One region of the Acidovorax sp. WCS2018Noco2-16 genome, then DNA from elsewhere that is predicted to be linked to it. Evidence: riboswitches for the same ligand, from Rfam matches in the RefSeq annotation. Region 1 holds a riboswitch; each other region holds the start of a gene.
The links. Region 1 has a riboswitch for cobalamin ahead of cobM (precorrin-4 C(11)-methyltransferase). Riboswitches for the same ligand answer to the same signal wherever they lie in the genome.

Region 1 (10,239 bases):
GCTGCGCTCGTCGGGCGCGCCCACGCGCTCGATGAACTGCGTGTGCGGCAGCAGTTCGCGCTGCATGAGCCAGTCGATCAGGTCGTCCATCAGCGGCTTGACCTTCATCAGCACCAGCGTGTCGAAGTCGGTCAGCAGGCGGTCCACGGCGCTCACGCCGTAGGCGGCGGGGACGATGGCGATGGTGTCGTCCTGCTCGGCCAGCGGCATGCCGCGCACGGCGCAGGCGGCAGCGAAGGCGTTGACGCCCGCGATCACCGGGGTGTCGATGCGCGCGTCGAGCGCCCGAACCGTGCGCGCCAGGTGGCCGAAGGTGGCGTAGGTGCTGGCATCGCCCTCCACCAGGAACAGCACGTCCTGCCCGGCCAGCAGCCAGGGCAGCACGGTGTCGGCCGCACGCATCCACGCGCGGGCCAGCTTGTCGCCGTCGTGCGTCATCGGAAAGAGCAGCGTCTGGTGCTGCGCGGGCGGCGCCAGGCCGGCGCGCTGCACGATGTCGAACGCATAGCTGGGCGTCTTGGTGCTGCGCGCGGGATAGGTCCACACGGTGCCGGTGCGCTGCAGCTGGGCCCACGCGGCGCGGGTGATGAGGCCCGGGTCGCCCGGCCCCAGGGACACGCCGATGAGGCGGCCCAATGGCGCGACCGCCAGCGTGTTGCCAGGCGTGGCGAGGCCGGTCATGCGCCCACCTCCGTCGGCGCGGCCGGCGCATCGCCAGGGCCTGCCGGCTGCGCGCAGACGATCCACACCGGGTTCTCGGCCGCCATGCGGTGCATGTGCAGGATGGGCTTGCTGCGCGCGGCCTGCAGTTGCAGCACGTCCCACGCGGCGCCGGCCTGCTGCAGCGCCTGCGTGGCGGCGGCCAGGTTTTCCAGCGTGACGAAGTTCATCACCAGCCAGCCGCCCGGGCGCAGGCGCGCCAGGCACAGCGCGATCAGCTCGGCCAGTTCGCCGCCCGAGCCGCCGATGAAGACGGCGTCGGGGTCGGGCCACGCGTCCATGCCTTCGGGCGCCTTGCCGTGCACCAGCGTGTGGTTGGACACGCCGAAGGCCTGCACGTTCTGCCGCGCAATGGCCACGTCGCCCTCGTTCTTTTCGATCGCCCAGACGTGGCCCTGCTGGCACAGGCGCGCGGCCTCCAGCCCGACCGAGCCGCTGCCGGCGCCGATCTCCCACACGCGGCTGTTGGCGCGCAGCTGCAGGCGCGCCAGCGACACCGCACGCACCTCCTGCTTGGTGATGAGGCCCCCTTCTCCACCACCCCTGGGCTGGCGCTGGTAGTAGGCCGCATCGGCCAGGCCGAAGCGCACGGGCTCGGGCCGCTGGCGCGTGCGCACCAGCAGCACCACGTTGGGGTCGGCAAAGGTCTGCGTGGCGGCATCGGCAGGTGCGAGGTCGGCGCACACGCGTTCGCAGGGCGTGCACAGGCGTTCGGCCACGCTGACCTGAAAGTCTTCGCCCAGGCCTTCGGCCAGCAGCAGGCGGGCGATGCGCGCGGGCGTGTTGTCGGGGCTGGTAAGCACGGCCAGGCGGTCGTGCGCGCGCACGGCCTGCGCCAGCGCATAGAGGCCGTGCGCTGGCGGCGCGCCCACCGTCCATTCGCCGGCATCCTTGGCATGCACGGAGACGATGCGCGCGTCCTGCCACGCCAGCCCCAGGCGCGCGCAGGCCAGCTGCAGCGTGGAGACGTTGGGCATCACTTCCAGCGCCTGAATGCACAGGCGCGAGGCCAGGTAGCTGGCGATGCCGTGGCAGAGCGGGTCGCCCGTGGCCAGCACCACGCAGGCCTGCTGGGCAGCGCGCGCTTCGGCGATCCAGCCGGGCACGGAGGGCAGGCAGCCGGTCAGGTCGCGCCGCGTGGCATGCGGGGCGATGTCGTCTTCCAGCAGCGCCAGCATGCGCGTGCCGCCGATCACCAGGTCGGCGCGGCGCAGCAGCGCGAGCGCGGTGGCGCCCAGGCTGGCGGCGCCGTCGTCCAGCACGCCGATCACGCGGCAAGGCTGGGGGTCTTTTTCAAGCAGGGTCGTCATCGTCATGCGCAGGCGGTGGGGCCAGAGGTGGCCTCGGTGATCTTGGTGCCGTCGAAATCGCAGACGAGCACGGTGAGGTGGAAGCGCTCGCCGTAGCGGTCGGGCGCGGTGAGGGTGCGCACCACGGCCTGCGCCAGTGCGGAGTGGAATGCAGGCCCCAGGCCCAGCGCCTGCATGCGCTCGGCGCCGAAGCGCGCGGTTTCTGCGGCGGCGATTTCGGCGCACACCTCGGGTGGCGCGCCCACGCCGGCGGCCAGGTCGGCCAGCAGCTGCGTGTCGACCTCGGCCCGGTTGGCGTGGGTGATGGTTTCGCCCTGCGCGATCTTCGTGAGCTTGCCCACCATGCCGCCGATGACGACCCGCTGCACGCCCTGCGCCACGGCCTCGTCGAGCGCGTAGCGCAGAAAGTCGCCCATCTGTACGAAGCAGGCTGCGGGCAACTCGGGCCGTTCCTTCATGGCGAACTGTTCGGTGCGCCCGCCGGTGGTGAGCACCACCACGCCATGGCCCAGCGTGGCGGCCACCTGCACGCCCTGCACCACGCTCGCGCGGTAGGCAGAGGTGGAATACGGCTTCACGATGCCGGTCGTGCCCAGGATGGAGATGCCGCCCAGGATGCCAAGGCGCGCATTGAGCGTTTTCTTGGCCATCTCCAGGCCCTGCGGCACGGAGATGGTGACTTCCAGCCCGGCGCGCGCCAGCAACGCATCACCCACGGCGCGCACGTTCTCTTCGATGTTCTTTCGTGGCACGGGGTTGATGGCCGGGCCGCCCACTTCCAGTCCCAGCCCGGCCATGGTGACGGTGCCCACGCCGAAGCCGCCCTGCAGCAGGAAGGCGCCTGACTGGCCTGGCAGTACGCGCACGTCGGCCGTCAAGTGGGCCTTGTCAGTGCAGTCAGGGTCGTCGCCCGCATCCTTGATGACCATGGCGTGGGCGGTCTGGCCGTCGCACTGCCCGTCCTGCACGGCAAAGCGCACCACGTCGCCGTTGGGCAGCAGGCAGTCCACCGCGTCGGGCACGCTGCCGTGCACCAGGCCCAGCACGGCGGCGCGCGCGGCGGCGGCCGAACACGCGCCGGTGGTGAAGCCGGTGCGCGTGCCGCGGCGCACGGTCTTTTCCATCATGGCGATGGCGTCCCTTGGGCTGTGGCTTTCTGGCGGGCTTCGGCCAGCGCCAGCAGCGCATGCAGCGTGGCCACCACCAGCGTGGAGCCGCCCTTGCGGCCGCGAATGACGATCCACGGCACGTCAGCCACCTGCGCCATCAGCGCCTTGGATTCGGCGGCCGAGACGAAGCCCACCGGCATGCCCACCACCAGCGCCGGGCGCACGCCCTCGTCCGTGATCAGCCGCACCAGCTCGATCAGCGCCGTGGGCGCGTTGCCGATGCCGACGACGGCACCGTGCAGCAGGCCCTGCCGGTGCGCCTTGCGCATGGCCTGCACGGCGCGCGTGGTGTCCTCCCTTTGCGCCTGGGCGATCACGTCGGCATCGCTGATGAACTGGTGCGTGCGCATGCCGAAGTGGCCCAGGCGCGGCTGCGACAGGCCCGAGCAGATCATCTCCACATCGGCCACCACGGGCGCGCCGCCGCGCAGCATGGCGGCGATGCCGGCCTCCACCGCTTGCGGGTGGAAGGCGGTCAGGCCGTTGAATTCGAAGTCGGCGTTGGCGTGGATCATGCGGCGCACGATGGGCCACTGCGCGGCCGTGTAGGGGTGCGGCCCGGCTTCGGCGTCGATGATGGCGAAGCTGTCGTGCTCGATGGCCTGGCCGGCGCGCGTGAGCTGCTCGGTGACGGTGTTGACGGTGCTCATGCGGGTGCACCTGCTGGCTGCGGCGCATGCGCATGCACCTGCACTTGCACGGGGGCGTGCGCATGGGTGTGCTCATGGCTGTGCCCATGGCCCAGGTCGTGCGCGATCTCGCGGTATTTGCAGCCGTCGCAAGGCAGCAGGCTGCCCGCCACGCCGTCCAGCAGGTCGTTCACACGGCTGTCCAGCAATTCGAAAATCTCGCGCTCCAGGCCAAAGTGCTGCGACTGGGCGAAGCGCACCTGCGGGTACTGCGCGCGCAGGTGTTCCACCTGCCGGGCTATGCGCTGCATCAGCGTGCCGGTGTAGAGGTAATACGGAAGTACCACGATCTGCCTCATGCCCAGCAGCACCTGGCGCTGCACCACGCGCTCCAGGCGTGGCCAGGTGATGCCGGTGAAGGCGATCTCGACCAGCTCGTGGTGGCCGCCTTCCTGCAGCCAGCGTGCCATCTTGGCGACGTCGCCGTTGGCCTGGCGGTCGGACGATCCCCGGCCCAGCAGCACCACGCCGGTGGTGGTGGGGTCGGGCACATCCAGCGCATTCATGCACTGGCGCAGCTGGCGCTGCAGGATTTGCAGGATGGGTTCGCACGCCGTGAGGTGCGGGCCGTACAGAAAATCGACGCCCGGGCAGTGCGCGCGCGCATGCTCGATGGCCTCGGGAATCTCCATCTTCACGTGGCCGGCGGCGTTCAGGATGAGCGGCAGCACCAGCACGCGCCGGCTGCCCTGCGCGGCCTGCAGCAGGCCGTCGTGCAGGCCGGGCGGCGCGAATTCGATGAAGCACACCTCGATGCGCCAGCCGGGCCGGCGTGCGCGCCATTGCGCCACGAAGGCGTGGATCTCGTCATTGCCCTCGGGCTCGCGCGAGCCGTGGCCGATCAGCAGGATGGTGGTGTGGTCGTTCATGGGGCGATGGGGTCTGAAGGGTCGGCGGCAGGGCCTGCCGCTGGCTGGCTGGCGCGGCGAAAGCGGTGGGTGAAACTCGCGTCGTAGAGCTTGGATTTCGCCAGCTCCTGCCATTGGCGCGCGCCCAGCGTGGGGCTGGCGATCACCATGGCCTGGCTCACGATGCCGGCGGCGCGGCAGCGCTCGCGGATGTCGGCCAGCGTGCCGCGCACGATGATTTCCTCGCCCGGCCAGCTGGCCTTGTGCACCACCAGCAGGGGCGCGCTGTCGGCCCAGCCGGCCTCGCGCAGGCCGGCCTGCACCTTGTGCAGCAGCGTGATCGACAGAAAGATGCACAGCGTGCAGTGGTGGCGGCCCAGCTCGGCCAGCGACTCGCCCGGCGGCATGGGCGTGCGGCCTTCCACGCGCGTGAAGATCACGCTCTGCGTGACCTCGGGCAGCGTGAAGCTTTCCACCGCCGCTGCGGCCGACGCCATCGCGGACGACACGCCCGGCACCACGCGCACCGGCACGCCGGCGGCGTCCAGCGGCTGCACCACCTCGATCAGCGCGCCGTACAGCGCCGGGTCGCCGGTCTGCAGGCGGATCACGGTGTCGTGCTTTTGCGCCTGCAGGATGAGCCAGGCAGCCATCTGCTCGAGCGTCATGTCCTTGCTGTCGGCAATGCTGCAGCCGGGTGGCGCCCAGCGGGTGGCGGCCTCGTTGACGAGCGAGCCCGCGAACAGAATGGCGCCGGCGCGCTCGATGAGGACGCGGCCCTTGACGGTGATGAGCTCGGGATCGCCCGGGCCGGCGCCGACGAACCAGACGGTGCCGGGCGTCATGGCGTGCACGGTGGGGGCGCAACGGCCCGCACGAAAATAACTGGCATGGGAAGAGACGACAGGAATGCAAATGCCCGGACCCCTGCCTCCCCGCAGGTTCCGTGAAATGAGCGGCGCCGCCTCAGGCCCTGAAGCCTTCGGCGACGCCGCCCCCTGTCGGCCGGTATCCGGGCTGGCGACGCTGCAGTGGGCCCTTCCCAAAAGGCGTTGAGCCTTTCAGTGGGCGTGTCTTCCACGCAGTTGATGAAGCCGGCGGTGTGCCGTCTTCGTCGCTTACCGTTGCGGGGGCAGCCCAGGTTGGGGAGCCATCCTTGGTGGACGCTCCCTCCCTGGTTCCCGTTTAACTGCTCGGCCGCAATGGCCTTGCGAGCACCAACGGGCGTGAGTATAGGGCGGTGCCGGCTTGTGTCCGGAGGTTACAAGTGTTTTTGGCCTCTAGCGCTTGATGGATAAGCGCTTGCAGCTATAAAAAGAGTAGCGTTTATGCTTGGCCGCCAACGAAAAACCCGGCCGAAGCCGGGTCTGTCGTCTGCAAGGAGCCGCTGCAGCGCGGCGGCCCCGTCGGCCGCTCAACGCGAGAGCGCGTCCTGCGTGGCCGTGTCCAGGCGCCCGGTGACCGGAATGCCCTTGTCCTTCTGGAAGTCGCGCAGCGCCTTGGTCGTGCGCGGGCCGGCCGCGCCGTCCGGCGTGCCCACGTTGTAGCCCAGCCCGCCCAGGCGTTCCTGGGCTTCGCGCATCGAGATCGAGGCACCCGCCTTGGTCTGCGAGGGCGCCGCCGCACCGTCCACGCCCAGCCGCCCGCCACCGCCCAAGCCCTGGCCCTGCACGCTTTGCGCCTTGTAGTTGCGCAGCGCCACGACCATCTGGTTGTACGCGTCCATGAAGGCGGCGGTCAGCACCTTGCCTTGCGCCGTGTTCTGGTAGCCGCCCACCGCACCCCCGGCCGAGCCGCCGAAGAGCCCGCCAAAGCCGGCGAAGTCGCTTTTGGACGCACTGCCCTCCGATGCCGAGACCTGCACGCCCGAGCGGTTGTCCACCAGGGTCAGCATGGCGCTGGCCTCGCGGGTCTTCAAACTGCCGCCGATGGCTGCGATGGCCGCACCGCGCCCGCCACCCAGCAGGCCGCCCAGGGCACCGCCGATGCCGCCGGCATCACTGTTGGAGAAGATGATTTCGGGCGACATGCCGTAGTCGGAGGCAACCATCTGGCCTTGGCCGAAGTTGCTGCCCCCGCGCATCTCGCCCGAGCCCATGAGTGCACGCTCGCGGTTCATGGCGTTCATGCCGGATGCGCTGCGCTCGACCACGATGAAGCAGTTCGATTGCTGGATCAGCAAACGCAGCAGGTTGGAGGTGGGAGGCAGCTTGTATTCGTTGCGCAGGATGGTGTACCAGCCGGCGTCCTGGTTCTCGACCAGGGAGACGGTGCCCAGGGGGCTGGAGCACTTTTGCAGCTGGGCGCTCTCGCCGGCTGCGGAGGCGCCGCCAGCGGCGCCGGTGGCGACGGTCTTGGCCTCGGGGCTGCCCATGCGCATGTTGGTGGTCTCGCAGCCGGCCAGCAGGGCCACTGCGGCGCAGGCCGTGGCCAGCAGGGTGAAGGTCTTGGTCTTCTGGGTCATGATTGGTCGGCGCCTCTCTCTTGGTGGAATAACGGTGCGTTGGAAGGACAACAAGCAGTCAGCAGAGCCCGCCACGCGGGCTGACGGCGGGGCATCATAGCGCTGCGCCTGGCAGTTCCCCGGTGGGCATGGAGACGCGGTAGAGCCACACGGGCTTGGCGCCCTCTGCGTGCAGACAGGCATCGGCCACGCGGCCTGGCACGGCGAATTCCAGGCTGGCCAGCCAGGCGCCGGGCGCCATCTCGGCATCGGCCTTGGCGGCGGCGCGTGCCATGCTCTCGGGCCGCTGGAACAGGTAGACGAGCGGGTAGGCGCCCCAGTCTGCGGCCCAGATGTCGCCCCGCCGCACGCGCGCCCAGGGGCAGCGCAGCGCGCACAGTGCCCGCAGCGGCCAGCTCCATTCCAGCCCGTGCAGCTGTGCGTCAGGGTAAGCCTGGCGTAGCGCGATGAGCCCGTCGCCCAGGCCGCAGCCAGCGTCCAGCACCCGCGCGCCGGCCGGCAGCGGCGCCAGCCCGGCCAGGCCCTGCAGCGCGCCGCGCGGTGTAGGAAAGAGCGGTGCGTCGCGCCACGCATTGAGCGGGTAGACCAGCAGCAGCAGCGCCAGCGGCACCAACCAGGCCCAGGCCGGCACACCGGTGGCCGTGCCCGTGAGCGCCAGCGACAGCGGAAAGCCCGCCGCGATCAGCCCGCGCCGCCACCAACTGCGCCCCAGCAGGCTGGCGGCCGTGCCCACGGCGCAGCCCAGCGCCAGCGCCGCGGCGGCGGGCAGCCAGCGCTGCAGTCCCACGAATGCCAGCCAGGCAGCGCCCCAAGCCAGCAGGGCGGGTAACGGCCAGGGCAGCCAGGCGAGCGTGCGGGTCATGGTGGTGCGCCCTCCGCTCCCAGGTTTGCGGCCGGGTCGTGCAGCAACTCGAGGAAATGTTCCAGTGCCGCAGAGGCCGGCCGGTCGCTGCGCACCACGCTGCCGTAGGCGGGCAGGCGGTTGCGCACCGTATAGGGCAGCACGCGCAGCAGGTCGTGGCGCTCGTAGCGCAGCGCGATGGAGGCGGGGATGACGGCCACCATCTCGCTGCGCGCGATGAGGTGGGTGGTGGTGAGGATGGAGGCGGTCTCGATCAGCCCGCCGGGCAGCGGCTGGTGGTGCAGCGCGAATTCCTGCTCCAGCACGTCGCGCATGGGGCTGCCGGCGGGTTGCAGGATCCAGGTGCAGGCCTGCAGATCGGCAAAGCGCAGGGACTTGCGCTTGGCCAGCGGATGGCCGGTGGCCACCACGACCGACAGCGCCTCTTCGTCCAGCGGCCGAAAGTGGCAGTCGCCGCCGCTGCTGCCCGGCATGCGGCCGATCACCACGTCCAGGCGGCCCTCGCGCAGCCGCTCCATCAGGCGGTTGCTGGTGTCCACCGTGATCTCCACCGTCAGCAGCGGGTAGGCGGCCTTCAGGCGCACCAGCGCGTCGCTGAGCACCTCGGGCGCGGCGGCCATGATGCAGCCGATGAAGAGCTTGCCGGCGCTGCCCAGATGCAGGGCGTCCAGCTCGCGGCGCATGGCCTCCAGGCCGCCGCGCATGCCGCGAAAGTACTGCGTCACGCAGGCGCCAGCCGCATTCACCTTCAGGCCGCGCCCTACCCTCCCGAAGAGCGGATGGCCGAGCGCGCTTTCCAGCTCGTGCAGCATTTTGGTGGCGGCGGGCTGCGTCATGCCCAGTTCGGCCGCCGCCGCGCGCAGCGTGCCGCGCGATTCGATGGCCAGCAGCAAAGCCACCTGGCGCATGCGCAGGCGGTTCAGCAAGGGGAAAGGGTCGTCTTCACGGGAGGCCGTCACTGATAACTCCAGGCGATCAATCCATCATTTCATTTCATTTTACGGAAAGCAAAGCGCGGCCTAGGATGCCCCCAATGCCATGGAAATCGGCATGTATACGAAACACATCCAGGAGACAAAGACATGTTGCAACGCCGCACCCCGCTGCTCGCCTTTTTATTGGCTGCCGCCCTCGTTCCGCTGGGCGCTGGCGCCCAGGAATGGCCCACCCGCTCGATGCGCATTCTGGTGGGTTCCGCCCCCGGCGGCGGCACCGACGCCATGGCCCGTGCGGTGGCCGACCGGCTGGGGCCGCTGCTCAAGCAGCCGGTGGTGGTGGAGAACCGCCCGGGCGTGTCGAACACGCTGGCCGCCGATGCCACGGCCAAGGCCACCGACGGGCACACGCTGCTGATGGGCGTGGTTACGGCGCATGCCATTGCGCCGCACCTGCTCAAGCTGGGCTACGACAACAACCGCGACCTGGTGCCGGTCGCTTTTGTAGGCGCCGTGCCCAACGTGCTGGTGGTCACCACCGCCCTGCCCGCGCAGTCGGTGGCCGAGTTGGTGGCGCTGGCCAAGAAGGAGCCCGGCAAGATCAACTTTGCCAGCAGCGGCGCGGGCAGCACGCAGCACATCGCGGCCGAGATGTTCAAGGACGCGGCGGGCGTTGACCTGACCCACGTGCCGTACAAGGGCAGCAGCGCAGCGCTGGTGGACCTGGTGAGCGGGCAGGTGCAGATGAGTTTTGACACCATGCCCTCGGTGCTGGGGCAGATCAAGAGCGGCAAGATGCGCGCGCTGGCCGTGACCACCGCCCTGCGCAATCCGCAGCTGCCCAACGTGCCGACCATGGCCGAATCCGCCCTGCCGCAGGTGGAGGTGAGCGCCTGGTACGGCATCTACATGCCCGCCGCCACGCCCAAGGCGGTGCAGCAGAAGGTGCATGACGCGGTGAACGAAGTGCTGGCCATGCCCGAGACGCAGACCCGCCTGGGCGCCGTCGGGGCCGAACTCAAGCCCATGTCGCAGGCCGACTTCATCGCCTTCCAGAACGCCGAATTCAAGCGCTACGGCGACCTGATCCGCAAGAACAACATCCGCATCGACTGACATCGACCGCGACTCGATTGCAAGCCAAAGAAGCTGCCCATGAACACGCAAGACCGGCCCGTGGTGGCCCTGACGCTCGGCGACCCCGCCGGCATCGGCCCCGAACTCATCGCCCGCCTGCTGGCC
Region 2 (10,239 bases), on a different contig from region 1:
CAGTCCGCCCTTGAAGCAAGCTCCAAAACCCGATCTGACCCGCATACAGGGGATTGAGGCATGCGCCTTCCACGCGTGGCCGGCACCGCAGACCGAACGGCATGGCGACTGGCTGCTGCGGCTGGCCGGTGGCTTCACCAAGCGCGCCAATTCAGCGAATCCCGGCGCGCCCGATGCGTCATTCGAGGGTGTGCAGGCAGCGGCTGAAGCGCTGTACGGCCGGCATGGTTTGCCGGCGATCTTTCGCATTACCCCGCTGGCGTCGCCCGAAGCCGATGTCCAGCTGGCATCGGCGGGCTATGTGCTTTTCGATCCGTCCTGCGTGATGACGCGTGTTCTGGAGGGCGCACCGGAATCGGTTGCCGATGCTTTCATCACCGAAGGCGTAACGATCGCATTGCAGCCCACCGACGCATGGCTGGACGGATTCTCCGCCGCCAATGGCGTGAGTGCACAGCACCAGGGCATCCATCACGCCATGCTGCGCTCCATCGCGCACTCCACGGGCTTTGCCACGCTGCACCACGCCGGCGATGCCATCGGTTTTGGCCTGGCCGTGCGCGAAGGCGACGCGCTGGGCTTCTACGACATCGTCATTGATCCGGCGCATCGCAACCAGGGCCACGGCGCCACGCTGATGCGCGCACTGATGGGCTGGGGCATAGCTATCGGAGCGCGTTGGGCGTACCTGCAGGTGCGAGAGGAAAACCCGGCGGCACGTGCGCTCTACGCCGGGCTGGGGTTCGCCGACCTGTATCGGTACCACTATCGGGTGCCCGGCGCGGCGCTCTAGCGCTGACCGGCTGGGATACCTGCGCCCGCAACTCTCAAGGCTGCATGGCGTTTTCCACCGCTGCGCGGTCCAGCGTGGGCACGAAGGTCTCGATAAAGCGGTAGGCATAGCCACGCAGCCAGCTGCCGCGCCGGATGGCCAGCCGCGTGAGGTTGACCTCGAAGAGGTGGCGCGCATCCAGGCTGCGCAGGTGGCGGTCGCGGTCGGGGTCCACCGCGATGGAGGCGACGATGCCCACGCCCATGCCCAGCTCCACATAGGTCTTGATCACGTCGGCGTCCATGGCGGTCAGCACCACGTCGGGCGCCAGGCCCTCGCGGGCGAACGCTTCGTCGATGTGCGCGCGGCCGGTGTAGCCCTGCTCGTAAGTGATGATCGGAAACTGCGCCAGCTGGTGCAGCGTGACGGGCGCGTCGCTGTCGAGCAGCGGGTGGCCCGGCGTGACGACGATGCTGTGCGTCCAGCGGTAGCACGGCAGCGTCACCAGCGCGTCGTAGCCTGCCAGCGCCTCGGTGGCCACGCCGATGTCGGCTTGGCCGTTCAGCAGCATCTCGGCAACCTGGCGGGGCGAGCCTGATGCAGTTGCAGCGTGACCTGTGGAAAGAGCGTGCGGAAGTCGCGCACCACCTGGGGCAGTGCATAGCGGGCTTGCGAATGGGTGGCAGCCACGGAAAGGCGCCCTTCCTGGCTGGCACTGAAGCCATGGCCTGCGCGCTTGAGATTGTCGGCCTCCAGCCGCAGGCGCTCGACGATGGGCAGCAGCGTTCCGCCGGGCGGCGTGAGGCCGGTCAGCCGCTTGCCGGCACGCACGAAGATCTCCACGCCCAGCTCTTCTTCCAGCTCGCGGATCTGCCGGCTGACGCCGGGCTGCGAGGTGTAGAGCATGGCCGCTACTTCGGTCAGGATAGTAGGAGTTCGGCTATCAAACTAAAAAGACTTTATCTCCATGACATCGGATCTGAAAGATCTATGAAGATGCGTGGCCCGGCCTGCGCAGCAAAACAATCACGAAGCAAGCGCCCAGGCCTGCCGTGACGATGCCCACCGGCAGCTCCTGCGCGCCCAGTGCAGTGCGCGCCACCAGATCGCTACCCACCAGCAGCGCTGCGCCCAACATTGCAGCCAGCGGCACAAAGCGCGCGTGCAGCGGCCCGGCCAGGCGCCGTGCCAGATGCGGCACCATCAGGCCGACGAAGCCGATGACGCCGCTGAGCGCCACGCAGCAGGCGGTGGCCGCCGCAGCCACCACGAAGATTTGAAGGCGCAGCCGCTGCGGCGCCACGCCCAGGCTGTGCGCGGTGTCGTCGCCGGCCAGCAGCGTGTCGAGCGCGCGATGGCGCCGCGCCACGAAGGCGGCCGCCACCAGCAGACCTGCCAGCGGCAGCCACAGGTTGTCCCACCGCGCCAGCCCCAGGCCGCCCAGCGACCAGAACACCACCGCATGCGCCGCGCGCTGATCGCCCGCGAACACCAGCACATGCGTGACCGCGCCCAGCAGGAAGGAGATGGCCAGCCCGCCCAGCACCATGTTGGCCGGCCCCTGGGCGCCCACGCGATGCACCAGCAGCAGCACAGCGGCAGCGGCCACCAGCGCGCCGCTGAAGGTGGCGGCCGGCAGCGTCCACGCGCCCAGGGCGTCACCCGCCCAGCCGATCACCGCCACCGCCGCAGCCGATGCGCCGGACGACAGGCCAAAGAGAAACGGGTCTGCCAGGTCGTTGCGCGTGCTGGTCTGCAGCAGGCCGCCCACCACGGCCAGCGCAGCGCCCACCAGCAGCGCCAGCAACAGGCGCGGCAGGCGCAGGTCGCGCACGATGGTCTGGGCCATCTCGCCCGATGCCGGCCAGCCCAGCGCTGGAGCCCACTGCCCGGCCAGGGCGGCCAGCGCATCGCGCCAACCCAGTGCCGTGCTGCCCACGCTGAGCGACGCCACGGCCAGCGCGATCAGCAGCACCACACCAGCGACGACGGCGCCAGCGGTGCGGGCTTTCAACGCGGCGCCCTCAAGGCGCGGGCGATCTTTTCGATGGCTTCGATGTTGGCGGGGCCGGGTGTCAGCTCGGCATAGCGCAGCAAGATGTAGCGCCGATGGCGCACGGCCTGGGTAAGCCGCATGGCGGGGTGCGCCTCCAGCACGCGGCGCAGGTGGTGGGGCCCCTGCCCGTTCTGGTAGTCGAGCAGCACGATGAACTGCGGGTCGCGCTCAGCCACGGCCTCCCACGACGTGGCGCCCCAGCCCATGGCGACGTCACCCAGCGCATTCACGCCGCCAGCCGCCGCGATCAGCGCATGCGGCATGGCGGCGCGGCCGGCGGTGAAGGGTTTGTCTTCACCCGAGTCGTAGACGAAGACGCGCGGCGGTTGGGGCAAGGCCGGCTGGGCGGCGGCGCGCACACGGTCGCGCCAGCCGGCCACCAGCTGCTCGGCCGCATCGCGCCGGCCGAAGACGGTGCCCAGGCGCAGCACGTCGCCATAGAGCAAATCCAGCGTGGCTGCAGGCTTGTCCGTGCGGGTGTGCACGCAGCTCTCGGTCAGCACCAGCGTGGCCACGCCGTGGCGGGCCAGCGTGCTGGGCGTGACCTCGCCACCCGGCTGCATGCCGTAGTACCAGCCGGCAAAAAACAGGTCAGGCTTCACGGCCAGGATGTTTTCGAGCGTGGGGTATTTGGGCGCCAGTTCGGGGACGTTGCCCAGCGCGCGAAAGAACGCGGCGTCGGCCTTGTACCAGCCGGTGATGCCCGTCACGCCCACCATGCGCGGCTGCAGGCCCAGGGCCAGCGCCATTTCGGCCATGTTCAGGTCGTGCACCACCAGGCGGCGCGGCGGGGCCTCGAATCGCACGGGCTGGCCGCAGCTGCTGACGGTGACGGGAAAGCCCGACTCGGTGGCACCCGCAACGCAGGCCAGCACTGAGAACCCCAGCGCCGCTGCCATTTTCAGAACATTCACAAAACACTTCATGCCGCTGCCCGTTCAAAAGCCCACAGCGTGCCGCCATGGCGTGGGTGCCGCGTGTGCACCAGTTCCATGCCGAACACGGCAGCCACCCGCACGGCGCTCAGCGCTTCGGCAGGCGGGCCGTCGGCCACCAGCCGGCCGCCGTGCAGCACCCAGGCGCGCGTGGCAAAACCGGGCACCAGCCCCAGTTCATGCAGCGCGGCAACGACGGTGATGCCCAGCCCGCGCACCAGCGCCAGCAGGTCGGCACGTGCGGCCAGATCCAGGTGGTTGGTGGGCTCGTCCAGCAGCAGCAGCGTGGGCTCTTGCGCCAGCGCCCGCGCCAGATGCACGCGTTGGCGCTCCCCGCCCGACAGGGTGCCCAGCGCGCGCCCCGCCAGCGCACCGGCTGCGCAGGTCTGCAGGGCCTGGTCCACGGCGCGCGCATGCTCGGCGCGGCTGGCGCGGTGCTGATGCGGCAGCCGGCCGAAGGCGACGTAGTCGCGCACCATCAGGCCCGTGTCCACCGTGTCGGCCTGGCCCAGCAGCGCCACATGGCGGGCACGCTCTGCTGCGGGCCAGGTGGCCAGGTCGTGCCCCAACAGCCGCACAGCACCCTGCGTGGGCGCAATGCGGGCGGCCAACAGCTTCAGCAGCGTGCTCTTGCCCGCACCGTTGGGCCCCACCAGCGCCACGCATTCGCCGGGCTGCACACGCGCATCTATGGGCGCGAGCAGCTCGCGCCCCTGCGCCGTGTGAAAGGCGGCGCCCTGCAGTTGCAGCACCGGGGTAGGCAAGGTCATGTGAAGGCTAGAGCGTCCAGCGCAGGGCCAGCTCGTAGCTGCGCGGTGCGCCCAGCAGGATCTGGTCGGGGTAGAACGGGTCGGACCAGGCGGCGTAGACGCGGTTGCCCAGGTTGCGCCCGCGCAGCGTGAGCTGCACGCCGCGCGCCACGTCCACCGACAGGGCGGCGTCGAACGCGGTGTAGGCGCTCAGCCGCACGGTGTTGGCGTCGCTGTGAAAGCGCTCGCCCACATGCCGTACCGACGCCGACAGCTGCATGGGCACGCCCGCGATAAAGCGATACCCCACGCCCGCGTTGGCCACCACGCGTGGAGCGTTGGGCGGCTGATTGCCCGAGAACGATGCGCCATTGGCCAGCGTGTAGCCGTCGTAGCGCGCACGGTTCAATGCCAGGTTGGACCAGACGCTCCAGCGCGCATCAGGCCGCAGCGCCACGGAGGCCTCTGCCCCATGCGACTTGAGCGCGCCGGCCTGCGCCAGCTGCTGGCCGCCTTGCGCGGCATAGACGTTGCGGCGCTCGGTGTCGTAGTACGCAAACGTCCATTCGCCGCGCTGCTGCCAGAACGATTGCTTCACGCCCACCTCGGCGTTGCGCGTGCGGGTCAGATCCAGCGGCTGGGAGGCGCCCAGCAGAAAGATGTTGTTGGCCGCCACGTCAGCCGCGGTGCCGTACTGGCCGTAAAAGGTGGTGCCGGGCGCCGCCTCCCAGGTCAGGCCGATGCGGCCGGTGGTGGGGTTCCAGGTCTTCTCATACGGAAAGCCCGTGCGCTGAGCGCCCGCCGCGTTGGCCGAACTGCGGTCCAGCGCGATGCGCTCGTGCCGCAGCCCGCCGATCAGCGCCACGGCCGGGGTCAGCTTGAGGCGATCTTCCAGCGCCAGCACGGTGTTGCGGATGCGCGTGGTCTGCAGCTGCGTGGTCAGCCGGCCATAGCTGCCGCGCTGCGGGTCCACCAGGCTCACACTGTCGCCCGGAAAGTTGGCCGCGCCGGGGCGGTCCAGGTCCATGTCGCTGTATTCGAAGGCGGCCACCACGCGGTTGTCCAGGCCCGCCACACGGCTGTCCCACTGCCATTCGGTCTTGTTGCCCCAGCTGGTCTGGTCCTGGGCGACGTAGAAGCGCTCGCGGTCGACCAGGCCGGTGGAAGCGTTGAACGCGCTGATCTCGTTGTTGAGCCAGGTGCGGTCGGCGGTGTAGCGCCAGAACTGGCTGCGCAACACCACGGCATCGCTCGCCTGCCACTCGCCGCCGGCGCGCGCCCAAGTCTCGCGCGCTTCGTTGCGGTTGTCCTGCACGTTGTAGTTGGTGCGCAGCGTGCGCCGGTCGATGGTGACCGGTCCCAGGTCGCTGCCATTGAAACCGGACACGTAGGTGCCCGACACCACGCCACCGCGCGGCTGCACGCCCGCAGCGCCGGCCGACACCAGCGGCGTGCCCCAGTAGCTGCTGCCGTCATCGCGCTTGGCCTCGCCCGCCACGAAGAGCTTGAGCCCCGGCAGCACGCGCCAGTCGAGCCCGCCCGACACATGCCGGTTGCGCTGGCCGGTGTCGTCGATGAAGCCATCGCTGTTCGATGCGCTGGCGTCGATTCGGTAGTCGAGGTCTTTCCACGCCGTGGTGCCACCCGAGCCCATCGACAAGCGCCGGTCGCCGAACGAGCCCACCGACGTGTTCACCTCGGTGCGCACCGGCCCCTGGTGCGGTGCCTTGGTGACGAAATTCACCGCGCCACCCGTGGCGCCCTCGCCCGACATCAGCGATGCCGCGCCCTTGAGGAATTCGATGCGTTCCAGGTTGGCCGTGTCCATCACGCGCGAGGTCATGTTGGGCGGGCCGATCTTGATGCCGTTGTAGAGCGTGTTGATCTGGCTGTTGGCAAAGCCGCGCATCGAGAACGCGCTGGGCTCGGCCGGAAAGTCTCCGGCCAGCACGCCCACCGCCGCCTGGGCGGCTTCGGTCACCGTGCGCAGGCCGCGCTCGGCCAGCACCTCGCGCGGCACCACGTCGATGGAAGCGGGCGTTTCGCGCACCGTGAGGCCCAGGCGCGATGCGCTGTCGGTGCGCTGCTCAAGCAACGGGCTGGGCGCAGCGGATTCCTTGACGACGACATCAGGCAAGGTACCTGAGTTCTGTGCATGCAAAGGGAAAGCAGCGGCCAGGGCGAAAGGCAACACGGCCAGGCGCAGGGAACGAGGAAAGTGGCTCATACGATGATCGAAGACAAATAGGCCCGGTGCCGGCCTCCCGCCAGCATTGGAGCGTAAAGGCCCTGCTCCGTCGGAGCAGAACCCACTTGTTGGCCGGTATCCGGGCTGGCGGAACAATCCCCTTGAGCCTTCCCAGGTGCTTGTTCAAGGCAATCCAGTGGCTGTGAAAAAGGGGAGCGGGTCACCTATCTGGCGACCCATCCGTTGACCGTTGCGGGGGCAGCGCAGGCGCAGCACTTTCCTGTTCGGTAGTGCCTCCCTGCTTCCCGTTGAACTGCAGCATGCGAACCATGCCACGAGCACCAACGGCGCGATTCTAGGGGCATGGATACAGCGTCAAGCAAGGCCGCTCAAAAGTCATACCTGGCAGACAACTCGAACGTGCGCTGTGGAGCGAGCAGCACCTGGCTGGTGGCCCGGCCTGCATAACTGGCATACAGCTTGTCCGTCAAATTGCGCACTCGGAAGGTGAGCAACACGGGCCTCACGCGCCAACTGGCCGCCACGTCGGCCGTGGTGTAGCCGTTGATACGGATCTGATTGGCGTTGTCCGTGTACATCTTGCCGGTGCGGTTGACCGAGAGGAACAGATCCACCGGGACGTCCTTGAACCGGTAGTTGGCGAACAGGTTCACGATGCGCTCGGGCACGTTGGGCGGCGTGTTGCCCACGCGCGATACCCCGCCCGCCTCGGTCAGCGTATCGAAGCGCGCATCCAAAGCCGCCACGTTGCCCGACAGCGTGAGCTGCTTCGTGGCGCGCCAGGCGGCCGCCAACTCCACTCCGCGCGAGGATTGCTGGCCATTGTTGACGGTGACATTCGCGTCGTTCGGGTCGCGCGAGAGCACGTTGTCCAGGGTGATGTGGTAGGCGGCGGCCGTCCATTCCACCGTGGCAAAACTCTGCTTGAACCCGACCTCCAACTGCTTGCCCTTGGACTGTGGGAACCTCGCGTTGCCCGCCGACAGCAAGAAGAGAGAGCCCACCGGAATGGTGGCATTGGTGTACTGCGCGTAGACAGAAGACTCTTTACTGAGGTCGAACACCGTGCCCAGGCGTGCGGAGTTGGCGGAGTACTTCGTGCCAAAGGCGCTGAAAGTGCCGAGGTTGAGGTCGGTCACGCTGCGGTCCACGTCCACACGGTCATGGCGCAGGCCGCCCACCAATGTCCAGGCAGGGGTGAGCTTGAGCGAATCTTCGGCAAAGACCGAGGTGCTGCGCACATCCGAGGTGAAGTTGGTGCGGTTGCCACCGCCGGCCATGAGGGCCGGGTCGTCGTTGTAATTGCCCACCACCGGGTCGAACAGCGGCACGCGAAGGCTGGCAGCGGTGGCGGCCGAGCCGTTCGAAAAGCGCCGCGTGTTGTCGAAATCTGTCTTGCTGATCTCGCCGCCCACCACGAACTTGTTTGCCATGCCCGCAAGGCGCCCCTGGTGCGACGCATCCAGCCGGTTGGACAGGTAGTGCTGGTCGTGCGCGATGGTGGTCTGGTCGCGCGTGATGGATGCGGGGGCGGTGAACGCCGCGCTCTCGGAATTGCGCCACAGCCGGTCGACCTTGTTGGCCGTCAATTCATTGCGCAGCGTCCATTCAGGCGTCACGCGGCTGGTGATACGGGCGCGCAGCCAGTAGGCCTCGGACTGGTTCTTGTCGTCCAGTATGTTGTAGTTGGTGCGTGCGATGCGCCGGTCCACCACGCGCCCGTCGGGCGTGCTGACCACGTTGGTGGGCTCGGTGGAAAGGCTGCGCGGGATGAGTGGCGTGCCCCAGTAGGCATGGCCCTCGTCGCGCGAGTAGTCGAACGAAAGGTCGAGCCGGGTAGCGCGCGCCACGTCGAACGACAGGCCTGTGGTCAGGTGTTCTAGCTTCTCGCTGTTGCGGTCGATGGTTCCCACGCGGGAGTCGTTGCGGCTGTAGTCGATGCGGTAGGCGCCGGTCTCGCCCACCGCGCCGCCCAGGCCCACGGCGGCACGGGTCGAGCCATAGCTGCCGTAAGACAACAGGGCTTCGCGGCCGGGGTTGCCGCGGTCGGGCCGCTTGGTCTGGAAGTTGACGATGCCGCCGATGGCGCTGTCGCCCTGCAGCACCGACGCCGGGCCCTTGAGCACCTCGATGCGCTCGTAATTCCAGGTGTCTTCCACCCGGTTGGTCACGCCCGCGCCGGACATGCGCACGCCGTCGTACAGGTACAGCACATTGGTGAAGCCGCGCATCGACAGCGTGGTGGGTGCCGCGGGCGTGCCACCGCCCGCCATGCCGGCCGCGCCGCGCAACGCTTCGCTCAAGGTGCGTGCGCCGCGCTCTTGCATCACGTCCTGCGAAATGATTTCCACCGATGCGGGAGTTTCCCGCAGCGTGAGCCCCAAGCGCGATGCGCTGGTGCTGCGGTTGTCCAGCTGCAGGCTGTCGCGGTCCTGCCCGCTCTGTATGTTGACGGCGGGCAGTTCGCGCTCGGGCTCTGGGGTCTGGGCCCAGCTGGCCTGCGTGGCAGCGGCCACCGCCAGCGCCACGGCGGTTCGGTTGAATCGGTTGAATCGGTTGAATCGGTTCATGGGATCGTCTTCTCGGGGTTCTTCTTGGGATGGATAGGCGTGATCGGATCTGGCCGCTACACCACGCGGTAGCGGCGCAGCCGCCAGAGCGCTATGCCCAGCAGCACCAGGGTGGGCAGCAGCAGTTGCAGCACGGCCCGCGCGGCCTGGGCCTGCACGGTGCCCGGCGCTTCGTCGCGCCACGCAAAGGCAGGGATGTGCGCGAAGTCCGCCTCGGTGATGGCCAGGCCGCCGTCGATGCGGGGAAAGAAGAAGTCCTTCCATGCCTGGTGGTATGCGTTGACCTGCGCCATGAACCAGGCGTTGCGGCTGTGGCCCGTGCCCGCCAGTGCGGTGATTCCCTCGTACGCCACCGCTGCCGGAGACACGGCGCCCCAGCGGGCCACCAGCGCCTGCTGGCGGGCCTGCTGCGCGTCGAAGCGATCTAGCTCTGGCTGCAGCGTGTCGTCCACCTTGCGCTGGATGCGGTAGTTGGCCATGGCCCGCCCGCTCATGGCCAGGCGGCCGTCCTTGGGCACCAGCACGTCGGGCTTGTCCACATGCTCGTAGTCGGTGGCCAGCAGTGCGGCGTTCTGCGACATGGCCTGCGCGGTGACCACGCGGGTGCGCGTGGCCAGTTCGGCACGCGAGGGGGCCGGGCTGGTGTGCGTGACCGCGATGTTCAGCAGCACCGGCACCACCAGCACCAGCACCACCCAGCCGATGATCAGCACCATCGCATTGGTGGCCGAAGACCGGCCGAAGGCATTCACCGCCACCACCGCCGTGAACCAGAAGAGCGCATAGGCCCCCACCACCAGCGCCCACCACAGCGTGGCGCCGGGCATGGCCAGGGCCTGCGGGCGGGCCACCAGCAGCACGGCCAGCGGCACCAGCACGGCGGCCCCCAGCAGCACCGCCGCGCGCACGGCGATTTTGCCGGCGATGAGCGTGGGCAGTGCCAGAGGC
Region 3 (10,239 bases), on a different contig from region 1:
ACGCTGCCGTGCCGGTACAGCGCCTCGCCCGGCGGCGCGCCCTCGGCCGCGCCGGGCCGCATCGTGCGGGCAATTACGGCGGCCGTGCTCTCGCAGGTGGAATAGTGGAATGTGTGGCCGCGCAGCACCTGGCCGCCCACGTCCAGCTGCTGCGGCCCCAGCGCGGCCAGGCGCCGCTGCATGGTGACGTCGCCCGGCAGCAAGCCCCAGAGCGGCAGGCGCCTACCGTCCTGCAAGGTGATCGATTCGAAGAGGGCCATCATGCCGCCGCATTCTGCCCACACGGCCCGGCCGGCGGCGATGTGCGCGCGCAGGCTCTGCTGCATGCCGGTGTTGGCGGCCAGCGCCTCGGCGTGCAGTTCGGGGTAGCCGCCCGGCAGCCACGCGGCATCGCAGGGCGGCAAGGCGGCGTCGTGCAGCGGCGAAAAGCGCACCACACGGGCGCCGAGTTGTTCCAGCGTCTGCAGGTTGGCGTCGTAGACAAAGCAGAACGCCGCATCGCCGCCGACGGCCACGGTGCGGCCGGCCAGCAGCGCAGGCGTTGCGGCAGCGTCTTCTACTGTGGAAGCAGGCGCTGCGAATGCGACGCGCCAGCGCTGCCAATCCGCCACCGTCATCTGGCCCAGCGGCGTGGCGGCCAGCGCGTCGGCGGCCGCGTCCAGCCGCTGCAGGGCGTCATGCAACTCGTGCGCGGCGACCAAGCCAAGGTGGCGCTCGGGCAACAGGCGCGGTCCGTTCTCGGCGGCCAGCGTCACGCGCGGCAACGCGCCCAGCCAGTCGGCGGCATCGGTCAGCCCCGCGCGCAGCAGGCTGGCGTGGCGTTCGGTGGCCACGCGGTTGGCCAGCACGCCGGCCCAGGGCAGGCCCGGTCGGTAGTGGCGCAGGCCATGCACGATGGCGCCCAGCGTGCCGCCCATGGCCGACGCATCGACCACGGCCAACACAGGAATGCCGAAACGCATGGCCAAATCGGCCACGGAACTCTCGCCATCGAACAGGCCCATCACGCCTTCGATGAGCAGCAGGTCGGCGTCCTGCGCGGCCTCATACAGGCGGCGGGCGCAATCAGCCGCGCCGGTCATCCACAGATCGAGCTGGTGCACGGGCGCACCGCTGGCCAGCTGGTGCCAGTGCGGGTCGAGAAAGTCAGGCCCGCATTTGAAGACGCGCACGCGCCGGCCCTGGCGGGCATGCAGGCGCGCGAGCGCAGCGGTGGCCGTGGTCTTGCCCTGGCCCGAAGCGGGTGCGGCGATGACGATGGCGGGGCAGCTCACGCTGCCCGCCACGTCTCGCGCTTCTTCTGCGTTTTCAGCGTTGTTGGCCTTGTGAGCCCCTGCCGCTTCTCTTCCCTCTTCTTGTCTCGACATCCGGTCGTCGCTCATGCGCATCGCTTGGTAATCAGGTTCAGGCTGACAGCGCCTTACTGTGGCGCCCACTTCAGCGCCACATACAGCGTGCGGCCTTCGGTGGCATAGGTGCGCGCCGTCTCATAGCGCTTGTCGCCCAGGTTGTCCACGCGGGCCAGCAGCGTGAAGTCGCGCGACACGCGGGTGCTGGCATACAGGTTGACCATTCCGTAGCCGCCCAGCACGTTGGTGTTGGCGGCTTCGTTGAAGCGGCGGCCTGAGGCCTGCACTTCGGTGCCCAGCGTCCAGCCGGCGATTTGCGTGTCGGCGCCCAGCGATGCGTGGCGCTTGGAGCGGCGTGCCAGCTGGCGGCCGGTGTCCAGATCGCGCGGGTCTTGCCAGTCGAAGGAGCCGCGCAGGTTCACGCTGGCAATGCGGTGCACGGCCGAGAGCGTGATGCCGGTGTATTCGGCACGGCCGATGCTTTCATAACAGCCGAAGTCGTCACGGCAAGTGCCCGGCGCGCCGAAGTTGATGAGGTTGCGGATGCGGTTGCGGTACGCCACCACGCCCACGCTGCTGTCGCCTTCGGTCCAGCGCAGGCCGGCTTCGATGTTGCGGCCCGATTCAGGCTGCAGCGTCGCCACGCCGTACTGGCTGAAGCGCTGGTACAGCGTGGGCGCGCGGAACGACGTGCCGCCCGACACGGTGGCGCGCCACTGCGGCGTGACCGCAAAACCATAGGCCAGGCTGCCGGTGCTCTTGCCGCCGAACTCGCTGTCGTCGTCGCGCCGCAGGTTGGCCTGAAGCGAATGCGCGCCCACCGCCACGCCGTAGCCCAACGCCAGCGCGTTCTGCGAGCGCTCGCCGCGCAGATCGGGCGTGCCCGATGCCGCGGGATTGTGCAACTCGTCCTCGCGGCGCTCCAGGGCAGCGGTGACCAGGTGGGCGCCCAGCCGCCATTCGTTCTGGAAGAGATAGTTGCGCAGCGTCGTTTCGGTCAAGTAGAAGCTGGGCGTGGTGCTGTACTGGCTGCGCGACGCGTTGGCCTGCAGACGCGTGGTGTAGGCATCACTCCAGCGTGCCACCCAGGCCAGCCCGCCGGTGCGCAGCTGGTGGTGGTTCAGGTCGTCGGTTGTACGGGTGTTGTCGTATTGCGATTCGAGGTTGCTGGCCAGGAGCGTGCCTTCGATGCGGTGGCGCGGGTCGATCTGCAGGCCGACGCGGGCGTTGCCGGAGGTACGGCGGTAGCCGTCGTCATCGGGGTTGGCGGTGGCGGTGGTGCGGGCGTTGAAGCCGTCGCTGCGCTCGTGCGAGATGCCCAGCGAATAGTCGACCATGCCGGCGCCTCCGCTCACGCCCGCCTGCGCGGTGCGCGTGCCGTGGTTGCCCAGGCCCAGTTGCACATAGGGTGCGGGCTTGCCCTCGCCCTTCTTGGTGAAGAGCTGGATCACGCCACCGATCGCGTCGGAGCCATAAACCGCGGCAGCCGGGCCGCGCAGCACTTCGATACGGTCGATTTGCGCGAGCGGAATCTGCTCCCACTGCGCACCGCCGGTGGTCTGCGAATCGACGCGCACGCCGTCGATGTACACGGCGGTAAAGCGCGATTCGGCGCCGCGCAGAAACACGCTGCTGCTGCTGCCCTGCCCGCCATTGCGCGAGACCTCCACGCCCGGCAGACGTGCCAGCAGATCGCTCACGCCCACGGCGCCGCTGCGCTCGATGGTGTCGCGGTCGACCACCGACACGTCGGCCACCAGATCAGTGAGCGGGCGCTCCACGCGGGTGGCAGTCACCACGGTGTCGCGCAGTTGCGTGGTGGTGGCGGCCTGCGCCAGCAGGGTTTGTGCAGCGGCTGGCCAGGCAGCGCCCAGCGCCAAGGGAAGCGCAGCAAGGCGCAGGAAGGAAAAGCGGTTGTTCATCAGAATGGGCACAGCAAGAATCACCCTGACCGGCCTCCCCGCCGATCGTTGGGTATCACGGCCGCCCGCGCCCATCAAAAGACGCCAGCGGCCACCGTGTTGGCCGGTATCCGGGCTGGCGGCACGCCCTCCATCGCCTTCCCAGGCGCTTGTTCAACGCGCCCAGTGGCTTGTGGATGGAGAGGGAATCGCAGGGGCGATTCGGCCGCTGACCGTTGCGGGGGCAGCGCAGGTTCAACGCATACCCGATGGGGCGCGCCTTCCTGCTTCCCGTTGAACTGCAGCATGCGAACCACGCCGCGAGCACCAACAACATGATTTTACGGCGCTTTGCCGGCACAACCCTACAATCTGGCGCTCTATGGCAAACACCTCCCCCATCGATGAAATCGCCGAGCGGGTCGAGCGGCTGCTGTCGCGGCATGCCGAGCTGCAGCGCACCAACACCTTGCTGGCGCAGCAGGTGATGAATCTGACGCAAGAACGCGATTCGCTCAAATCCCGCCTGAACGCCGCACGGACGCGGGTCGATGCCCTGCTCGAACGCCTGCCAGAGACCCCCGACATGAAAGACGCACCATGAAGCAGATCGAGGTCCGGATCCTGCAACAAAGCTACCTGCTAGCCTGCCCCGAGGGGCACGAGCCGCGACTGCTCGAGGCGGTTGAGCGCGTCGACACCGCCATGACGCGCATTCGCGACGCCGGCAAGGTGCGGGCACGCGAGCGCATTGCCGTGCTGGCTGCGCTGAATCTGGCGTTCGAAGTGTCTGACCGGGAAGCGGCGCAGCAATCGGCCGACCTGCAAGCTCCTGCCACCACGCCGGCGGCGCTGCCGCCCCCCATAGAAGTACCTGTCGAACCACGCCTCTTCGACCAGGCCGACTTGGCACTTGAAGAACGCGCCGAGCCGTCTGTGGACACACAGCAGCGCATCGACTCGCTGCTACAGCGGCTCGACCGGGCTCTAGGCGACGAGGGGCGCCTACTCTGATCTGAAGGCGCGGTCTGCCACGAGCGGCGCGCTTATCCTCCTGATCGCACCGGCATGCAAGCCCAACCGGATCGCCAACACAACCCGATGGGTTTTGCGCTTGCAGCCCACGATGCCAGGCCTACAATCGAGTGGTCTGCGGTGCTGCCGGGCTTTATATTTCCTTGAACCAATGCTCCCTGAGCACGGGCTTGGTAAATTGCCTGGTGAGCGTGATCATCTCGCGTCAGATGAACCCAACGCCTGGCTGCCCTCGCCCACCTGAACCCCCGGTTCAGGATGACGGCTCGGTGGCATTCGCAGACACCTTATTCCTCGCTTCTCCTTGCTGACCGCCTCCTAAGGGCTTCTCGATCAGGGCGGTGTCTTTGTCGCCAGCGCAGGCGACCAGACATATTCCTTGCGACTGGCAATCAATGCTCGCAGCTCTGGAGCAGGTAGCCCCGGAGCACACAAGAAACCCTGAAAGTGCTGGCAGCCCATCTGCTCCAGCGCTGCCCGCTGGGCCAGCGTCTCCACACCTTCCGCAATCACCTCGATGTGCATGGCCCGGCCCATGCTGGTGATGGCACTCACGATGGCGCGGTCGCCCTCGTCGTCGGGCAGGCCGCGCACGAACGACTGATCGATCTTCAGCTTGTGGATGGCCAGTTTCTTCAAGTAGGCCAAGCTGGAATAGCCGGTGCCGAAATCGTCGATGGCCAGGCCGGTGCCCAGACGCGCCAGCGCGATCAGGCGCTGCTCCATCTCTTGCGCATCCTGCAGCAAGATGGTTTCGGTCAGCTCAAGTTCCAGCAAGGTGGCGGGCAATCCGTGCCGCTCCAACAGTTGCGTCAGCCGGGGTACAAAGTCCGGCTGGCGAAACTCCAGCGCAGACACGTTCACAGCCACGACCAATGGCGTGCCGGACCGCATCCATCGCACGGCTTCTTGGATAGCCTCCTCCATCACCCATGCGCCCAGGGTGACGATGTAGCCGGACTCCTCGGCCAACGGAATGAAAACGCCGGGGGACACCGGCCCGAACTCGGGGCTGTTCCAGCGCACGAGTGCCTCGGCGCCCACGATGCGGCCCGAGGCCATCGAAACCTGGGGCTGGTAATGCACCGCCAACTGTCCCAGGCCCAGGGCCTGGCGCATTCCGTGTTCCATCTGCATGCGAGAAAGCAGATTGGCGTTCATCTGCGGCTGGTAGAAACCGAAATTTCCGCGGCCCCGGTCTTTCACGCGGTACATGGCGGTATCCGCCTGCTTGATCAACTCGTCGAGCGTGCTACCGTCTTGCGGGTACAGGGCCACGCCGATGCTGCACTGGATGGAAAAGCCCATGGCATCCAGCACGAAGGGGCGCAGCATGTCTTCAAGGATGCGGCGGGCCACGTTCTCGGCCACGGAGACATCACCCGCATGCAGGTAGATCACAAACTCGTCGCCACCCAGCCGGCAAAGCATGTCGGTATGCCGCAGGCACGATTGCAAGCGCTCGGCCACCAGCTTCAGCACGCGGTCGCCGAAGGGATGGCCCAGCGAGTCGTTGATGATCTTGAAGCGATCCAGATCGAGAAACAGAATGGCAAACCCGGGGCCCTGATCGCGCGTGGTGGATTCGATCGCCGCCTCGACACGGCGCGCCAGCAGCAGGCGGTTGGGCAGCCCGGTCAGCAAATCGCTGAACGCGAGTTCTTCAATGCGCTTTTGCGCCGCGCGCTCCGAAGTCAGGTCGCGCATGAAGCCAATGCTCTGCACGATGGCACCCGCATCGTCGCGCAGCGCGACCCACGACAGGTGGACAACGCACTGCGTGCCGTCGGCGCAAGGCAATGACAGATCGCCTTCCCAGAAACCTTCCCGGTCCCAGCCGGCACCCACTTCAGCCATGAGCGCAGCGCCGTTATCCTCGGCAATGAACAGCACGACTGCTGGCTGGCCGAGCCGCGACCGTGGTCCCACGCCAATCAGCTGTTCGCAGCCGGGGTTCATGCGCACCAGCACGTTGCGATGATCCGCGATGAAGATAGCGTCAAGACTCGAATCGAAAACCCTTGCCGCTAGCCGCAGTCCCGCCTGCGCCTCGGCTTGGCGGGTGATGTCGCGAAACGAAAAAACGCGTCCGATCGGCCGGCCCTGAACCAGCTGCGGCACCGACCTGCGCTCCATGAGCGCGCCGTTGCGCAACCCGATCAGATCTATGGTTTCCTGAAGCGGTTCACTGGCGATGGCAGCAAGGCGGGCGCGATAGGCTGGCGCATCGGCCACTTGCGCCTCCAGATGCGCATGCACGGCCGCATCGTCGCGCTGCACCAGCAGGTCTCGCGGCACATTCCAAAGCAATGCAAGCCGCTGATTGAAGGCCCGCACGCGGCCCTGCAGATCGCACACCATCATGCCGTCGGCGGCCGAATCCAGGGTGGCGCGCAATTCCGCCAGCAAGGTTTCAAGCTCGTGCTCGGCAGCGCTTTCGCTTGTGCGATTGACCATCGTCATCATCAGCAGCACCTCGCCGTCAGGCAGCGACACAGCCACCACGCGGCGGTCCACCGGAATCAGCTGGCCATCCTGCGCAAGCACGATGCTGCGCGAGTGCAACCCTTCCAGAATGCTGCCCAGCGACTGGCCCCAGAAAAAATGGTCTTCCGGCGTCGCCGCCAGTTGCTGTACCGGCTGCCCGACCATGCCGCTGGCATGCCGGCCTGTCAGGTCGACTGCAGCCTGGTTGGCATGCAACACCTGTTGCGTGTGGGGCTCGACCAGCCATACGGCTTCGGCCAGGCCATCAAAGACCGCGAACCACCCTTCGATGGCACGTGGCAATAGAGTCACGTGGTCGCCTCGTTCGGGCCAGGATCGACCGCGCGCTCGAAGAAGTAGCAGATGCGCTGGCGGGGCGACAGGTAGTCCAGTGCGTCACGCGGCAACTGCGATGGGCGCAGGCTGCGTCGAATGCCGAGTTCAGGCACGTTTTCCAGGTCCACCACAAGCGCCTCGTCCTTCGGAACACGAGAGTCGTGAACCAGGACACGGGGACGCAACGGCCTTGCAGAGTTGACCGAAATGACCAAGGCGTAGCGATCGTTCACCAACTGCACAACAGAGCCAGGCGGGTACACGCCCATCATCCGGATGAAGGCCCCCAGCACCACCGCGTCGAAGCGTGCCTTGTGCTGCGCGAAGATGACTGACAGCGCCTCATGCGGCGTCAGTGCGGAGGCGCCATGCAAGGGGTTGCACATGCGGTCGTAATGGTTGACCAGCGCCACGATCTGGCCAGGACGGCTCAGGTCTTCTGCATGCAGCGCCAGTGGAAAACCGCTGCCGTCCGCCATTTCATGGTGCTGGGCAATCGCCACCAGCACCGGGCCGGGCAGCCCCATGCGCTTGGCCAGGTTGACCGATTCGGCCACATGGCTTTCGTATCGTTTGCGGTCTGCCGCTACCTGAGGGGTGGCTGGCTCGGCGACGTGGAACGGTAGCGCCTGCTTACCCAGGTCGTGCAACAGCGCCGCGACGCCGATGCCGTGCAATCCGTCGCCGTTCGTGCCCAGCGCCTTGCCCAAAAGCAGCGACAGCACCATGACGTTGACAGGGTGCAATGCCGGCTGCACTCCGACCCCCTGAGACAAAAGACGGATTGCGGAATCACCGTTGTCGAGCACATCGGCAACACAACTGGCGACCAGCGTGTCAGCATGCTCACGGGCTTGCCTTGGCTCCGCAGGCGCCTTGGCAGCAAGCCGCTGGTACTCCCGCGTGGCATCGGCAAAGCGCTGGTCGCACTGCTCCAGCGAGAGTCGCTGAGCTTTCAGCAGTGCGAGTGAAGCGAGACGCTTGGCGCGGATGCTGTACAGGCCACCTGACGTGGCGTCAGGCGCAACTGCCACAGGCTCTTCAGGCTGCGCAACTTGATCTTCAGGCGTGGCTGACGGGCTGTCGCTGGCGACCACATCGCTCTTGGCAGGAAGGTAGCGAACCTGTTGCAGCCCGAGGGAGCGAAGCAGTTCGATTTGCCCGGTGTTGGCTACCTTGAAGCTGCTCGTCGGAAAGGGATGGTGCATCCAGCCCACATCGAGCTGGATATACATGCCAACGCGCAACTGGTTGATATCGATGAGGACGGTAGTGGTGTTCACGAAGGAAGGGCTCGGCACGTGCATCCTGATGCCCAGGCCAATAAGGTCGTAGGACATTATCGCCACTTGGAGCCCACCAGTAACAAACGTCAAGAATGGTGTTGCTGCAATACTGCCATCCCGCGACATATGGTCAGTGCAGAGCTCCTGTCAGGCGCACCATTGCGCCTGGACATGGTCGCTCAAATCCATCCAGATGGCCCACGCGGCGACGCAGAAAAGCAGCAAGCCTGCCCCACGGGTGCCCCAGCCGCCGCGCGCAGCGTTCAGGCGATGACGCAACCACCCCCAGGCCCAAGGCCCCGCGACCAGCCATGCAGCGCTGCCGGCGCCAAACAGCGCCATGGTCATCGCCCCTTTCCACACACTACCGCTCAACGCGGCCACAAGTAGTGCGGAGTAAAGCAACCCGCAAGGCATCATCGCCCATGCCACGCCAAGCGCCAGCGTGCCGCCCGGCCGCGCCAGTATCGGCCGAACGCGGGCCCAGACGCCGCGCCCTGCCCGCTCGATCCAGGCGGGTTGCCGCGCGTGCAGCATCATCAAAACACCCCAGGCCAGCACCGCGACATGCAGCAAGGTCCATGCAGGCCGAAGCGCTGCCGTCTGCTGGGTCAGCCAGGCCAGGCTATCCATTGCCAGCGCGGCCAGGCCTCCGGCCAACGCGTAACCGGCCAAGCGACCCATATGGAAAGCCAGGGCTCGGGGCAGTGACGGCCTGGCCACCAGCCGCACTACCTGCTCGGGCGACGCATCCAGGCCCCTGCCGTCCTGACGGGTGATGGCGCCACAAGGCGCGGCGCACATCGCAAGGCAGTGCGGCCCACCGACCAGGCCCATCAACAGCGCGGCCCAGGCAGTTGCGGCCAGCATGATCAGATGATGCGGGAGAACCGCGCGCGATTGCGGTCCACCTGCAAGTGCCGGTCGAAGACCATGGCCACGCCGCGCACAAAGAACCAGCCCATGGCGGTGACCGTGATGCCGTCACGGCCCACGACGACCAGGCCTTTGCCGGCCATGTCTTCCAGCTGCTCCATCTCGAGGGAAAAGTACTGATGAAAATCGATCAACCACGACTGCTCCATGGGCTCGAAGAGAACCTCACCCTGGCACATCAACGCCATGATCACGGCCCGTCTCAACAGGTCGTCGCGCGTCAAAGCCAACCCGCGCACCACAGGCAAGCGGCCCTGGTCGATGAAGTCGTAGTACTCATCGAGCGTCTTCGCGTTCTGGCTGTAGGTCGCGCCGACGCGGCCGATGGACGACATACCCAGGCCGATCAGATCGCAATCAGGCTGGGTGCTGTAGCCCTGGAAGTTGCGGTGCAGCCGGCCCTGGCGCTTGGCCACCGCCAGCGCGTCGCTGGGCAGCGCAAAATGGTCCATACCCACGTACACATATCCTGCATCGATGAAGGTATCGAGCGACCGCGACAGCATCGACACCTTCGCCGTTGCCTGCGGCAACTCGGCAGGAACGATGCGGCGTTGGGGTTTGAAGCGCTCTGGAAGGTGAGCGTAGGCATACAACGCAATACGGTCGGGCCGCAGCTGCACCACCTGGGCCAGCGTGCGATCAAACGATTCGGGTGTCTGGCGCGGCAAGCCGTAGATCAGATCGATGTTGACCGACTCGAACCCCAGTCGCCGTGATGCAGCCACCAGGTCGAACACCTGCTGCGCAGGTTGCACGCGGTGGACTGCCTTCTGCACCTGTGAATCGAAATCCTGCACGCCGAAACTCAACCGGTTGAACCCCAACTCGGCCAACAGGCCCAGGCGCTCTTCAGTGACAGTGCGCGGATCCACCTCGATGGAATATTCGCCGCCCGGCACCAGGGAG

Region 2: another riboswitch for cobalamin. It lies ahead of RQI28_RS02220 (TonB-dependent receptor domain-containing protein); the one in region 1 lies ahead of cobM (precorrin-4 C(11)-methyltransferase).
Region 3: another riboswitch for cobalamin. It lies ahead of RQI28_RS04830 (TonB-dependent receptor domain-containing protein); the one in region 1 lies ahead of cobM (precorrin-4 C(11)-methyltransferase).

The regions. Positions count from the first base shown of each region.
Region 1 covers NZ_JAVTJJ010000003.1:265,041-275,279, forward strand. Annotated here, with positions in the region: gene cobI (precorrin-2 C(20)-methyltransferase) at 1-681, opposite strand, end outside; gene cbiE (precorrin-6y C5,15-methyltransferase (decarboxylating) subunit CbiE) at 678-2,036, opposite strand; gene RQI28_RS10715 (cobalt-precorrin-5B (C(1))-methyltransferase) at 2,033-3,157, opposite strand; gene RQI28_RS10720 (precorrin-8X methylmutase) at 3,154-3,849, opposite strand; gene RQI28_RS10725 (sirohydrochlorin chelatase) at 3,846-4,757, opposite strand; gene cobM (precorrin-4 C(11)-methyltransferase) at 4,754-5,581, opposite strand; cobalamin riboswitch at 5,722-5,973, opposite strand; gene RQI28_RS10735 (peptidoglycan-binding domain-containing protein) at 6,151-7,200, opposite strand; gene RQI28_RS10740 (class I SAM-dependent methyltransferase) at 7,295-8,062, opposite strand; gene RQI28_RS10745 (LysR family transcriptional regulator) at 8,059-8,970, opposite strand; gene RQI28_RS10750 (tripartite tricarboxylate transporter substrate binding protein) at 9,148-10,113, shown strand; gene RQI28_RS10755 (4-hydroxythreonine-4-phosphate dehydrogenase PdxA) at 10,153-10,239, shown strand, end outside.
Region 2 covers NZ_JAVTJJ010000001.1:499,151-509,389, forward strand. Annotated here, with positions in the region: gene RQI28_RS02195 (GNAT family N-acetyltransferase) at 11-793, shown strand; partial or broken gene RQI28_RS02200 (CysB family HTH-type transcriptional regulator) at 828-1,678, opposite strand; gene RQI28_RS02205 (iron ABC transporter permease) at 1,761-2,786, opposite strand; gene RQI28_RS02210 (ABC transporter substrate-binding protein) at 2,783-3,742, opposite strand; gene RQI28_RS02215 (ABC transporter ATP-binding protein) at 3,751-4,533, opposite strand; gene RQI28_RS02220 (TonB-dependent receptor domain-containing protein) at 4,541-6,739, opposite strand; cobalamin riboswitch at 6,813-7,061, opposite strand; gene RQI28_RS02225 (TonB-dependent siderophore receptor) at 7,090-9,291, opposite strand; gene RQI28_RS02230 (ABC transporter permease subunit) at 9,348-10,239, opposite strand, start outside.
Region 3 covers NZ_JAVTJJ010000001.1:1,060,002-1,070,240, forward strand. Annotated here, with positions in the region: gene RQI28_RS04825 (cobyrinate a,c-diamide synthase) at 1-1,382, opposite strand, end outside; gene RQI28_RS04830 (TonB-dependent receptor domain-containing protein) at 1,421-3,271, opposite strand; cobalamin riboswitch at 3,355-3,597, opposite strand; gene RQI28_RS04835 (DUF904 domain-containing protein) at 3,633-3,854, shown strand; gene RQI28_RS04840 (cell division protein ZapA) at 3,851-4,264, shown strand; gene RQI28_RS04845 (EAL domain-containing protein) at 4,619-7,075, opposite strand; gene RQI28_RS04850 (DUF3391 domain-containing protein) at 7,081-8,415, opposite strand; gene RQI28_RS04855 (sulfite exporter TauE/SafE family protein) at 8,542-9,264, opposite strand; gene hemN (oxygen-independent coproporphyrinogen III oxidase) at 9,267-10,239, opposite strand, start outside.